Chlorogloeopsis sp. ULAP01: one gene and its partner. The protein of the gene in region 2 binds, or shares a complex with, the protein of the main gene of each other region. Links are inferred from orthologs where the notes say so. Each region holds a gene or a part of one and is shown on either strand. Other genes may lie near its edges.

What was found.
Region 1: the proteins of prfA (region 2) and prmC are in contact, whole or in part, in a crystal structure (PDB 2B3T), measured with the Escherichia coli proteins. The link is inferred for Chlorogloeopsis sp. ULAP01 from one-to-one orthologs.

Annotation. Positions count from the first base shown.
Region 1 is NZ_JAUDRH010000003.1:455,866-466,201, forward strand. What follows is about bases 3,056-5,962. They hold prmC (peptide chain release factor N(5)-glutamine methyltransferase), read right to left. Parts: upstream 5,013-5,962; coding sequence 4,098-5,012; downstream 3,056-4,097. Other genes in these bases: QUB80_RS08240 (sensor histidine kinase), read right to left, coding at 3,056-3,070; QUB80_RS08245 (L-threonylcarbamoyladenylate synthase), read right to left, coding at 3,303-3,890; QUB80_RS08255 (Tic22 family protein), read right to left, coding at 5,159-5,959. Outside these bases: protein translocase subunit SecF, read left to right, coding at 1-885; QUB80_RS08230 (hypothetical protein), read left to right, coding at 963-1,364; QUB80_RS08235 (GNAT family N-acetyltransferase), read left to right, coding at 1,467-1,937; more of QUB80_RS08240, read right to left, coding at 2,150-3,055; QUB80_RS08260 (hypothetical protein), read right to left, coding at 6,073-6,237; QUB80_RS08270 (GNAT family N-acetyltransferase), read right to left, coding at 6,789-7,340; QUB80_RS08275 (hypothetical protein), read left to right, coding at 7,657-8,376; QUB80_RS08280 (hypothetical protein), read right to left, coding at 8,441-8,572; QUB80_RS08285 (hypothetical protein), read right to left, coding at 8,605-8,826; QUB80_RS08290 (alpha/beta fold hydrolase), read left to right, coding at 8,858-9,874; tRNA (adenosine(37)-N6)-threonylcarbamoyltransferase complex transferase subunit TsaD, read right to left, coding at 9,893-10,336. UniProt on the Escherichia coli protein: Methylates the class 1 translation termination release factors RF1/PrfA and RF2/PrfB on the glutamine residue of the universally conserved GGQ motif, i.e. on 'Gln-235' in RF1 and on 'Gln-252' in RF2.
Region 2 is NZ_JAUDRH010000007.1:278,448-281,456, reverse strand. Bases 1-2,881 are described here. They hold prfA (peptide chain release factor 1), read right to left. Parts: upstream 2,051-2,881; coding sequence 950-2,050; downstream 1-949. Other genes in these bases: rpsI (30S ribosomal protein S9), read right to left, coding at 2,495-2,881; rpmE (50S ribosomal protein L31), read right to left, coding at 2,153-2,392; QUB80_RS16090 (UDP-glucose dehydrogenase family protein), read left to right, coding at 1-775. In the rest of the region: more of rpsI, read right to left, coding at 2,882-2,911; rplM (50S ribosomal protein L13), read right to left, coding at 2,911-3,009. UniProt on the Escherichia coli protein: Peptide chain release factor 1 directs the termination of translation in response to the peptide chain termination codons UAG and UAA.

The DNA of each region.
Region 1 (10,336 bases), on a different replicon or contig from region 2:
GATATTCGCGCTCCCCTACGTCCTAGTCTGGATTTTGTGGGTGGTACGCGCTTGCAATTTGAACGAGATTGCAACAAACCAGGTAACTGCGATCAGCCTATTGACATCAACGTTGTTCGAGAAGTAGCAAAAGAACAAGGTTTGGGTGACAGCAGTATCCAAATTGTTGCAGACAAAGAAACTGGCAAAGACAACGGTGTATTAATTCGTACCAAGACATTGGATGTTGAGCAGCGTACTAGGCTGCAAAACGCAATTGGTGAAAAAATAGGCACCTTTGACCCACAAAAAAGCCAAATTGACACAGTTGGCCCTACAATTGGACGGGAACTTTTTAGAAGTGGTGTCATTGCCCTGATTGTTTCGTTTATTGGCATCATTATCTATTTGACTTTCCGCTTCCAGCTTGACTATGCCGTCTTCGCCATTATTGCCCTGTTTCATGATGTATTGGTTACGGCAGGAGTTTTCTCAATTTTGGGCTTAGTGCTAGGCATAGAAGTAGACAGCCTATTTGTCGTTGCCTTACTTACAATTACAGGTTTCTCAGTGAATGATACTGTGGTGATTTATGATCGCATTCGGGAAACGCTGAAATTAACTCCCAATCGCCCGATCGCTGATATCGTAGATGATGCCGTCAATCAAACATTGACAAGGTCAATCAATACGACATTAACTACTTTACTAACCTTATTTGCCATCTTTCTATTTGGTGGAGAAACCCTCAAAAACTTCGCTTTAGCCTTGATTATTGGTTTTGTAGCAGGCGCATATTCTAGTATTTTTGTCGCTAGTACTCTTTTGGCTTGGTGGCGAGAACGCAAAGGTGAATCAGTTGGAATGATAACAGCCGAGTCTATGGATGCCTCTGCCGATCAATAGCTAATAGTTTAGTTATTAGTTGTTGGTTTTTAGTTGTTTAAAAGTACAACTAACTACCGCTCGCTACTTAAGTGCATATGGAGCAACCGGAAAATTTTTTAGACACAGAAAACTGTAATTTATCTTTTACCAAACAAGTCGAAAGGCTACACAGACTAACCGTCTACGGCAGATGGTTGTTTGTCGGCATTCTTTGGCTTACTATTGCCCCTGTGTCATTATGGCATCTACGTGAAGAAATAGCGTTGTGGCGGCAATACTTTACCTGGGTAGCAGTCAGATACGGGCTTGCCTACCATCCCATTGCTACCATTGGTCTAGCTTTTTGTATTGGTATGACAGTTGCTATTTTAATTTGGCAAAGCCGGAATATCTTACTGGGTTTACCACAGCAAGAAAAGCAACGTCTTGAACAACAAGTATATCGAATACGGCAGCAAGGGCCGAGTCATCCTCTCTGGAAGTGGATTTGTCATTAAATCTTGAATTATTCTCTCGCAAACTAGTTGCTATCCAAGCATAAAGGCTGTATCTTGCAAAGCGGAAGTCATCTTAGATACTGCATAAATGTGGTGCGATTTATGAATTCTGCTCAGATTCAGTTTAGCGATCGCAAATCAAAAATAGATCTATGCCAGCTCCAACAGTTATTGAACTTAGCAGCTTTTTGGGCAAAAGGGCGCAGTATCGAAGACTTGCGCACAGCCATTGCCAATAGTGATCCCGTCATTACTCTTTGGCATGGACAAAAACTAATTGGCTTTGCTAGAGCAACTTCTGATGGTATTTATCGTGCCACTATTTGGGATGTTGTCATTCATCCTGACTACCGTGGTAATAAGCTTGGAAGTAAGCTTGTAGAAACAATATTAAGCCATCCTCGCATCAACCGGGTAGAACGTGTTTACCTAATGACCACTCACCAACAGCAGTTTTATGAAAAAATAGGCTTTCAACACAATACTACAACTACGATGGTGTTGCAAAATCAATCTCACCTTGGTTGCCTTACACCTGGAGAAATACAGCTTCAAGAAACATCAAATCATTAAATTAGAAGGCAGAGGGCAGAGAGCAGCGCGCCCTTGCGGGTTAAGCGCGTCGAGTGCGACTGCCCAGAGGCAGTAGGCAGTAGGAAAAAGCTTATTCTGCTTAGTTTCTAACCATCTGCATTTTACTTTTAATTATGTCTAGCTAATGAAGCAAGGGGATAAGAGTGGAAGGGGAGAAAGTATTTTTTGGAGAGTTAATCAGGAAAATAAAATTAGTAATTCTGCGCCTCTACACCTTTAGTAACGAGGGGAATAGAAAGTTGCAACCTAATCATATCTTCAGTTGTTGCTTGAGCATCAGGAAAAGGAATAATTTCCAACTTGCTCCCCATTACTTCCAATAAGACTTGAGCAAGCAATAAGTTCATACCTGCTAAAAATTTTGGGTTTTCTTCGTTACTTTCAGATGGTAGGTGTTCTGATTTAATTAAATCTATTGACTCACTTTGAGAAACAGCATAGAAAGGTACATCCAACCAGATGTGAACCAAATTATTTGCACTTGCAACTTGAGAAGAAATATAAATGCTGCCTTCCTCCGTTTGAGCAATGACAGCTTCGATTAAATATAGTAGTGCTTGTCTGCACCAGCGAAAATCTATAAAAATTTGAATTTCTGGATCAGGTAATAATACCTTAAAGGGAAAATTGCGATTTTCCGCTAGCATATAAGTTAAATCGTAAACTTCCTGTAAGAGTTCAGCTAGCGACTGCGATTGCAAATCTAATTTACTTGTACCGTGTTCTAACCTAGCAATATTTAAAATTTCATCGATTAATTTTAAGAGCTTTAATGCCCTTTCCTGAGCTTGGTGGATAAATTCTCGCTCTTCTTCTGGGTTTTCACACAAATTGGATAAAATTAACTGATGTAACCCAATTAAACCATTAATGGGCGATCGCAATACATGGGTAGTCCGTGCTAAAAATCCCGCTTTAAACTGGCTCATTTCTTGTGCCATATGATAAGCCAGTTGAGTTTGCTTGAGTTGTTCTTGGAGTTTTGCTATATTTTGCTGTTCTACTGGCAATACTAGAGAACTAGATGACTTTTTTGTCCGCAGCAGTAACCCATTCACACCCATTCCTAATAATAATCCTGCTCCCAAATAGATCCAATTACTCCAGTCCATAATTTATTTAGCAAAAATATTAACTTTTTAATTGACCACCAAGGCGTAGAGTAAAGTTCCGGAGTAGTTTTAATAGAACAGGTATTTTGTTGATTTTACAAACCAGCTAAAGCATCAGTAAGCTAGAGGATCATATGAAAAATCACACAACTAGGAAATGAAAACTGTCTTTCCTACCAACGGATACGGCGCTTTGCGTCTACTGCCCTTTGCCTTATTTTCAAGCCAGATCTCAAACTAACTTAATTCCACCTTGCCGTAAAATTTGCCAATCTTTCCCAGTCCATTTAGCAACAGTAGAAGGTACTCCATTTCTCGGTATTTCATTTTCGCACTCATTTGCAGATAATGTCAGGACTTCGGGAAATTGAGCTTCGATTTCTGCCATTGTTCTTAAAGCTGGCTGACCTGATAGATTAGCACTAGTAGTGGCAAGTGGCCCTGTTTGTGCCAAAATTTTTTGAGCGATCGCACAATTAGGTACACGAATGCCAATTGTAGTTGGATCGATAGGATTCATCGCTTTTGGTACTAAAGCGGAGGCAGGTAAAACTAGAGTTAGCGCTCCTGGCCAGTATTTATTTGCTGTTTGCTGCCAAATTTGATACTCATCAGCATTACCGTTGACAAAAGCCCAAAGCTCTTCTGCTCTAGCCGCCATCAATATTAAAGGTTTATCCGGACTACGTCGCTTGGCGGTAAAAATTAATTCCCCCTGCTCTGGTATGGCTGCCAGCGCAGGAACGGTATCTGTGGGAAAGCTCACTAATTTACCTGCTCGTGCCGCAGCTACGAGTGCATCTAGAGAAACTTGCGTCATCTGACAAATTATGAATAATAAAATCTAAAATATAAAACTTATTTATACTTCATCAATACCTTTACCAAAATCCAACACCCTAAAAGGGTGTCGCTATACTAACAAAGGCTGCGGAGGCAGCCTGTAAGGATTTCAGCCTACGAAGGTGGGCTTTGTTTGTGTAGCCCCAGGCTGCCAACCTGTGGGCGCTTCTTGATAATTCATCATTCATAATTTCTTGGCAACAGCGAAGCGTTCGATCCCTGCTAAATCGGTGTGAATCTCAATATCGCCATAGCTACCTTGGTTTTGCACCATTTCTCGTACTACATCCGCTTGCCCTGCCATCATCTCTACCAGCCACACCCCACCCGGATGTAAGTAAGTATAAGAAGTTTCGATTAAATGACGTATACAAGCCAAACCATCAATGCCTCCATCTAATGCCAGTTTTGGCTCATGATTCATCACTTCTGGTTGTAACTCAGATACGAGTGTGGTGGGAATATAAGGAGGGTTTGACACCATACCACTGAATTGTCCTTTTAAAGATTCCAGTGGTTCCCACCAATAACCATGATAAAAGTGTATGCGATCGCCAAAACCATAATTTTGAGCATTTTGTTGAGCAAGCAAAAGAGCTTCTCCAGAGCAGTCAACAGCGTGGATTGTCGCTTTCCTAAAGACATCTGCAAGCCCAAGAGCGATCGCTCCACTGCCCGTTCCTAAGTCTGCCCAATGTCCTTGTTCTAGACACAAATTTTCCTGGCTCTTACAAACAGTAGCAACTGCTAAATCAATTAAACACTCTGTTTCTGGTCTAGGAATTAAAACCGCAGGAGACACTACAACTTTAAACTGTCGCCAAGGTGTCACTCCTGTAATGTATTGTACTGGTAGACGCTCATGCAGGCGTTTTTGCCACAGCACCTCTAATTCTTCTAAAGGCAGCCGCAGCTTAATTTGCGGCCAGTCTTTAAACAACTCTAAACGTAGTGCCAAACTATCTAAACCAGCAACCTCTTGCAACAGCCAATCTACTTCAGCAGGTGGCACATCAGCAGCGATCGCCGATTGAATCGCTTTTGTGCGCCACTGCCAAACTTGCAAACCAGAAGTATCTTTTGGCTGTTTTTCTGCCATACATTAACAGTTATCAGTGATCAGTTATCAGTTAATCAACCCTAGCTAAAGTGTAGGGAATTTGAACCAGGAAAATAAATTTGCTTTTTTCTATTCATTACTCTGATTTTTAAAACTGTTCACTGTTTACTGATAACTGAGTGTAGTTATTTTTTCGGTTGAGCAGGTGGTGCTTGGTTAGAAGCACTATTTTTAGGAAGTGACTGGATATACTGTCTAGCCTCTGGAGACGGGAAAAATACTACTTGCTCCAGCCACTTGTCGTTTTTCTCCTGTAAGGTTTTTATAATTCCATCAACATCCACTACTTGGATATCGGCTTTAGGAAACTTTTGCTTCACCTGCTTCAACAAGTTGTCGGCGTCTTGCTTGCTTGTAAACAGAGGAATATATTCCTTTTTATCAGAACCCAATTCAATTGGGACATACCCTTTATCTGGTGCGAATCTCACAAGAAAAATAGGTACGCTCCTAAACTGTTTTATATCTTGACCGCTTTGCCGCAATAATTCCATTGCTCCTTGAATTTCCCGATCTACGGGTTTGAAAGCAAAGAATAGGCGATTTGGCTGATTTTTAGTTTTTTGTAATTGCTGATAAATTACTCCTAACGGCACTGCTGTTACCTGTAAACTTTTTAGCATTTCTGCTTGTTTTGGGTCTTTTTCTGGAGCATTCCGTAGCTGGTTGACAAAAGTTTGAGCTTCTTGCTGGCTCATATAAACACCTGTCACCGAACTGCCTTTTTGGGCATTTTGTCCTTCTAAGGGGCGGCTGAGTGGCAACCCTTGAGGATTTGTGATTAAAAATACTGGTACTTGATCCAGTATTTGTTTTATTTTTTGCTCTGATAATGCTAGTACTGGGGCATTTCCGCTTAAAAAAGTTGACAGCAGAGTACTCCCCACCAAACCTAATGTTGTACCCCAGCGAACCAATGAATTCATGACTTCTCCTAGCATCAATACTTCAATCAAGTCACATGAACAATAAAATTGGCACAGCACCAACTAGTTTCAGTTATGATATCCCGATCGCTAGTTGATTGTGCTTGGATTTGTCAATTCACCTTGAGATTGACTTCAAAATCCTGTAGATAGATGCTTGTTGTATTTTGCTTCCAGGCGAAGAGAAATTTTCCGCTACTGGAGATGACAAATGCCATTTTATTGCTTTTACTTGGCATCGTTGACTCTACAGGATAGTAAATAGTTCCATCCATCATAATCAACTCATGTGTTAAATCTGACGTAAGATTATCAAAGCTATAAAAATTTAGTTTTTATTTTTGTTAATTTAATAGACTTTTTTAAAATTAGCCAAAAATACGTGAAGTAAAAATACGCATCTTCTAGGAATTATAAATTACTTATATTTTTTTCAGCCATCCAAAATTAAAATATAGTCAAGTTTTGTTTTTTCCTTAGAGAATATAAAAAACTCCAGAACTGATAACCAGTTCTAGAGTTGTAAAAAATTATTTTATTTAAGTCGGGATGACAGGATTTGAACCTGCGGCATCCTGCTCCCAAAGCAGGCGCGCTACCAAGCTGCGCTACATCCCGGTTTCACTATTCTACAACAGATTTGGCATTAGCAGCCAGTTATCAGAGAAACTGCACAGCAGAAGATATGCACTCTTTTAAAGAGTATAAGCAAGTTGATTGTCTGTCAACCACTATCACTATGTAAAGCCTGTGCTAAAAATTTCGTACTTCAAAATCTCTGCAAGCGTGATTGAAACTGATGACACCAATAGCTGCTGTTATGTAGAAGTTATTGGGGATACCAGAACATTCCTTTAATGCCTTCTGGATCAGACATGAAACCCAAACTTCGATAAAAGTCTACAACATGGGGATCGGCAAACAGAGTAACATTACTAATTTCTTCACCCCTAAGTTTCTTAAGCACATATTTCATCAACGCTTTACCCAGCCCTTGGCCTTGGAAGTCTGGATGAACTACCACATCCCAGATAGTAGCGTTAAACGCATGATCTGAGGTAGCACGGGCAAAACCAATGAGCCGCCTTTGATTTCCTCGCACTTGCCACATTGAGGCAACGAGAAAACTATGCTCAATAGCTTTTTTTACTTTTCTTAAAGGACGACGCGACCAACCAACGGCATCACAGAGTTCTTCAAGTTCGTATAAATCAATATCTCGTTCTGTGCTAAAAACAATGCGAGCCTCCTGCGAAGGAGCTCCACTAACGCTAGTGGCACCAGAGTTGCTCGCAGCTTCTACTGTATGCTCTTCAAAAGGAGTTGTTTTTGTTGTCGTGAACGGTTCAGAAGTACTAAACCAAGTTTTCCAAAAACCCATGCCAGCGTGGTTCGGGTAGTATAACTGAATTGGTTTCTAATGAAAGAGTGTTGATTAACGTTTTACTGAACTACCCATTTTTGCTCCCTAACACTTCTATCTTTAAATTAAGTGTTGTTGGAATTTGCAATGGTCTGTATTTCAGAAAGCGCTGATTTCACACCAATCATTTTCAACTTTAGCATTTTGTAGTAAATGCTAGGAGAAATTAACCAAAGGGATCACAATCCAAGACAAAATTGTACATTACACAATTGTATATAACAGCTATGAACGCTTTCGGTTTGATGACAGCAAGTAAGGCTTACACCCAAAGATGGCTTCTGGTTTAAAATCTTCTACATTAGAACTCCTAAAGCGCTTTAACCGCGCTTTCCCTCAGTTTTATGAACAATTTGTCAGCAGTGAGATTCAACTGCAAAATTTGCGGTTAGCCTATCGCCTATATAAATCTAGACGTGCCGTGATCGAGCTCAAACAAGAAGGTAGTAAAAGTGCTTTACATTTTGCTTACCGCAATCAGTCGTTTCTCCTCAGCGATATTTTTGGTGTGCTGGCAGCTTACGGACTAACGATTCACGGTTTGAGTTTATATGGTCAGATTAAACCGCCGATGTTGGTATTTATCAAGCTCCTCGTTTCTCGTGGCAGCAAAGTTCTGAGCGAGAAAACTTCAGAAAATGTCTGTCGGGCGATTCGAGAAGCTTTAGCAGGACGATTTGAAGTAGAAGAGATGCTAGCGGTAGAATTCAATCTTGATACAGGTCTAGAGCAAGTACAAACAGAATTTTACGTCGATCCGGTCTTTCATCTTCCTGCTTTAGTAATTGAAGCTGATAACCAACCGGGACTCTTTTACAAGGTGATGTATGCTATCTGGCAAGAAGACCTTTTGGTCGTGAATGCCAATTTGCTAGTTTGGCGTGGACGCACACGCCTAATACTTTATTTGTTAGGGCCAAATGAAAGTCTGATTCCAGAATATCTAGGTCACAAAATTGCTGAAGGGGTAAAGCAAAGATTGTTAGGCAAGTGAGTCAATAGTTATTAGTAATTAGTCATTAGTTAGTGGGGGTGGGTTTTGCTGATTATCTTGGCGTTCAAACTGATAAATTATCTTTTAAACCCGCACGGCAGTCGCACTCGACGCGCTTAACCCGACGCCAGGTGACGCCAGGTGCTACCCTGCGGGAAGCCGCCCTCTGGGCGTCTACAACGCGCTTAACCCGCAAGGGCGCACTGGCTCCTTTATGCCGGGGAACCCTTACTTTCGCTTATCCACTTCGTGTCTACGCCAGTCGCTACAAGTCGGCAAAGCCGCAAGGGCGCGCTGGCTCACCACCGCACTGGCTCCGCAAGGGCGCGCTGCCTCCCGTACAGTAATTAGTAGTTCTGTTCCCATCTCCCCGTGTCTTGTGTTCTGTGGTGCGTCTACCTCAACTCGCCAATTCTTGGTTGACAGAGTACTACCACTTACTTTCTTCAATCGCACTCGCTCTTAAGGGTACGATAGAAGTATGGCTACCATCGAAATCTTGGGCGTTCCACACGCATACGAACTTACAGCTCCTACGTCCTGCCCTCATACTCTAGTGTTTATTCATGGTTGGCTCAACAGCCGTGGATACTGGCAACCCTTAATTTCCCGTCTGTCTGCTACTTTTCAATGTTTATCTTATGATTTAAGAGGTTTTGGTGAGTCTCAGCCCAACGGGAAAACAGATATTACTCGTGAAGGAACTTCTTTCTACCTGAGTTCCAATGATGGCAGTGATTTTGTTGATCCCTTTGATTCTCTTTATACGCCAGCTGCTTATGCACGGGATTTAGCAATTTTGTTAGAACAGCTTCATATTACCAGTGCTTGGCTCGTTGGTCACTCCTTGGGAGGGACGATCGCTCTTTGGGAAGCTGCTCAAAACCCTGATCGCGTCCAGGGAGTAATCTGTGTCAACGCAGGTGGTGGTATTTATCTTAAAGAAGCTTTTGAGCAATTTCGCTCGGCTGGACAACGATTTTTGCAGATTCGTCCTCGCTGGCTCTGGCAACTACCTTTGATTGATTTGCTCTTTAGCAGGGTAAGTGTGGCGCGTCCTTTGGAACGTCATTGGGCGCGTCAACGGGTAATCGATTTTGTTGTAGCCAACCCAGAAGCAGCCCTGGGAACACTGCTAGACTCCACAACCGAAGAAGAAATTAACCGCTTACCTCAACTTGTATCCCAACTGAAGCAGCCAGTTTACTTCTTAGCCGGTACTGAAGATAAGGTGATGGAACCAAAGTATGTCCGTCACTTAGCTAGTTTTCATCAGTTATTTCAATACTGTGGTGACAATGTTATTGAAATTCCTAATTGTGGACATTTAGCAATGTTAGAGCAACCGGATGTGGTTGCAGCTCATATTGTTTCTATTGTTGCTGTGCAAACTCAAGTAGAAGGAGACAGTGAGAAAGTTGACGAGGAGACTGCGGTGGAGAGTGGGAGAGAAAAGGACAAGGAGAAAATATTTATACCTAATAAGAATGCAGAATGAATTGATATTCTAAACTACTTAAGTTGTGTGTTCTAAGTTCTTTTGTTGATATAACTGCATCACATCTGTCAGCCCCAGTCGAGATTGGACGCTGAGTGTCAAAGGAGATATGTGTCCTCGGTTAAGATGATCGGCCGCAGCACACCCAATCATGGCGGCGTTGTCAGTACAAAATTTTAAGGGGGGAAATAATACGCGCAAGTTGTGGGCTGCTGCTGCTGTTTGCAAGTGTTGTCTTAAACCACTGTTGGCTGCTACACCACCACCAACAGCAATAGTATCCAAACCGTAGTTGAGAGCACAGGCGATCGCTCGTTTGGTAAGTGATCGGGCTACTGTATCCTGAAAACTAGCTGCCACATCCTTTACTGGTACAGGTTTCTGCTGTTTTTCCAACTGCTGTACCAACCGCAATACAGCTGTTTTTAAACCACTAAAACTTGCATCATAGGGATGATACCC
Region 2 (3,009 bases):
TGCTCCAATTGTCGAGCGTAAATATGCCCAAGACCAGTCTCTACCACCAGTACCCGTGTTGGTAACAGATCTGAGTTCGGCAGAAATGATTAAATATGCTGCTAACGCCTTTTTAGCAACCAAGATTAGCTTTATTAATGAAGTTGCCAACATTTGCGATCGCGTTGGTGCGGATGTTACTCAGGTAGCTAAAGGTATCGGTTTAGACTCTCGAATTGGCAACAAATTCTTAAACGCTGGGATCGGCTGGGGTGGTTCCTGCTTCCCCAAAGATGTGGCTGCACTGATTCACACTGCCGATGACTACGGTTATGAAGCACAGCTACTGAAATCTGCTGTCTGTGTTAACCAACGCCAACGCTTGATTGCTGTGGAAAAGCTCCAACAAGCATTGAAAATCCTCAAAGGAAAGACAGTTGGATTACTTGGTTTAACCTTCAAGCCTGACACCGATGATATGCGTGATGCTCCAGCACTCAATCTCATTGAGCAACTTAACAGACTAGGAGCCAAAGTTAAGGCATACGATCCGATTGTGTCCCAATCTGGTTTGCGTGATGGTTTGACAGGTGTATTAGTAGAAACCGATCCCGAAAGACTTGCTGATGGTTGTGATGCTTTGGTATTAGTTACCGAGTGGCAGCAGTTCAACAATCTTGACTATGCCCAGATGGCAAAATTGATGAGTCACCCTGTCATGATTGATGGTCGTAACTTCCTCGATCCTGAAAAAATGGTGAGAGCTGGCTTCCAATACATAGGCGTGGGTAGATAAAAATTCAAACTCCACAAACCCTCGTTACCAGGTTCAACCTGGTAACGAGAAATAGAGCCTCTGGCTCTCTCATCATTTTCAGGACAAATTAAAAACCGCCTGAATATGCTTTAAGCAAAAGCACAACAAGCGGTTGTCTACAACCTAATAAAATCAAAGAAATAAAAGAGTCTATTATTGAGATACACCAGAAGCAGCAAGTTCTGCTAAACGTTCCTGCTGATCTTGAGAGATACAAGCTTGAATAACTGACTCTAAATCCCCTTCTAGAATGGTATTGAGCGAATAGTTTTGACCAAGGCGGTGGTCGGTAACCCGGTTGTCTTTATAGTTGTAGGTGCGAATTTTTTCAGAACGCGCTCCTGTACCAACCTGCGATCGCCGCATGGAAGTTACTGCTTCTTGTTGTTCGCGTAACTTCATTTCATACAACTTTGCCCGCAAGATCTGCATCGCCCGTTCTTTGTTTTGCAACTGGCTGCGTTCTTCGGTACAGAAAATCCGAATTCCAGTGGGTTTGTGCATCAAGTCAACTGCTGTTTCCACCTTGTTGACGTTTTGTCCACCAGCACCACCAGAACGAGCTGTAGTCATTTCAATATCTTTAGGGTCAATATGAATTTCCACGTCATCTACTTCTGGCATAATCGCCACTGTAGCAGTAGAAGTGTGAACCCTTCCTCCAGCTTCTGTAACTGGTACGCGCTGTACGCGATGGACTCCCGCTTCAAATTTGAGCTTGCTGTAAACGTTGTCTCCCTGAATTTCCAAAATTGCTTCTTTGAAGCCACCCATTTCGGCGAGAGATTCACTCACCAGCTTAACTCGCCAACCTTGAGTATCGGCATAGCGGGAATACATTCGGACTAAATCGCCAGCCCAGATACTAGCTTCATCACCCCCAGTACCTGCACGAATTTCCAACATGATGTTTTTATCATCATTTGGATCGCGCGGTAATAATAAGATTTTCAGGCGAGTTTCCAGATTTTCGATTTTTTCTTCTAATTCCTGAACTTCCATCGCTGCCATTTCTTGCAGTTCTGGATCGCCTTGAGATTCTTTGAGGACTTGACGCGCCCCTACTAATTCTTCTTGAGCTGTTTTCCAAATTTCATAGGTGTTGACTACTTCTTCCAAAGAAGAACGTGACTTTGCCACTTTCTGATACTCATCTGGATTTTTGGCAGTATCGGGATCGGCAAGACGACGAGTCAATTCGTTAAAAGTTTGTTCAACAGATTTAAGTTTCTCCAGTAAATACTGTTCAGCCATAACGAGTGCGATCGCTCCTTAAAAAATAACAAGTTGGCTCAAGCCTTAATGACAAGCGACCCAGCAGATGCAGGGTCGTCGTAAAATGAGGCTGCCAACCCGCTACTTTTTGTTTTTGCCGCCAGAAGCTCGATCGTTCGTCATGCCGTATTTACGACGGAAGCGTTCAACGCGACCTTCGGTGTCAATTATCTTCTGAGTACCAGTGTAAAATGGGTGGTTTCCAGACCAAACATCTACGTGCAGTTCTGGCTTTGTTGAGCCTACGGTCATTACAACTTGACCGTTGCAGTAAACTTTAGCCTCTGGATACCATTCAGGATGAATTCCAGGTTTAGCCATTGTTTTTTTGTTTGTGATTTTATTACGATTATAACTTTTAGCCTTGAGCCTAATTAATGGCAACAAATAGTTAGCCACTAGCTAAACACAATCCAAAATTGCTTAACGCTTGGAGTACTGAGGTGCTTTGCGGGCTTTGTGCAAACCGTACTTTTTCCGTTCTTTTGCCCGTGGATCGCGGGTAAGATAGCCTTCGGTTTTCAAAGGCGAGCGGTTTTCTGGATCGAGTTGACAAAGAGCGCGAGCTACTCCCAGACGAATTGCATCTGATTGTCCGGTTAAGCCGCCACCTTCGGCTTTGACCAAAATATCATATTCATTTTCCAGCCCCAGAGTTTCTAGAGGAGCTTTAATAATTCCCAGGTAATTGGGATTGAACTGGAAATACAAATCACCAGGTTTACCATTGACGTTTAGCTGACCGCTACCTGGAATTAGGCGTACACGTGCTATGGCGGACTTACGACGACCAGTACCCCAGTACATGGCACGACCGCCAGTATTATCTATTGCTTGCATTAATCTTGTTCTCCTGGAATAGTACTAATTTTTAGTTCTTGAGGTTTTTGAGCTTGATGAGGGTGAGTTGGGCCAGCATAGACTTTAAGCTTGGTAAA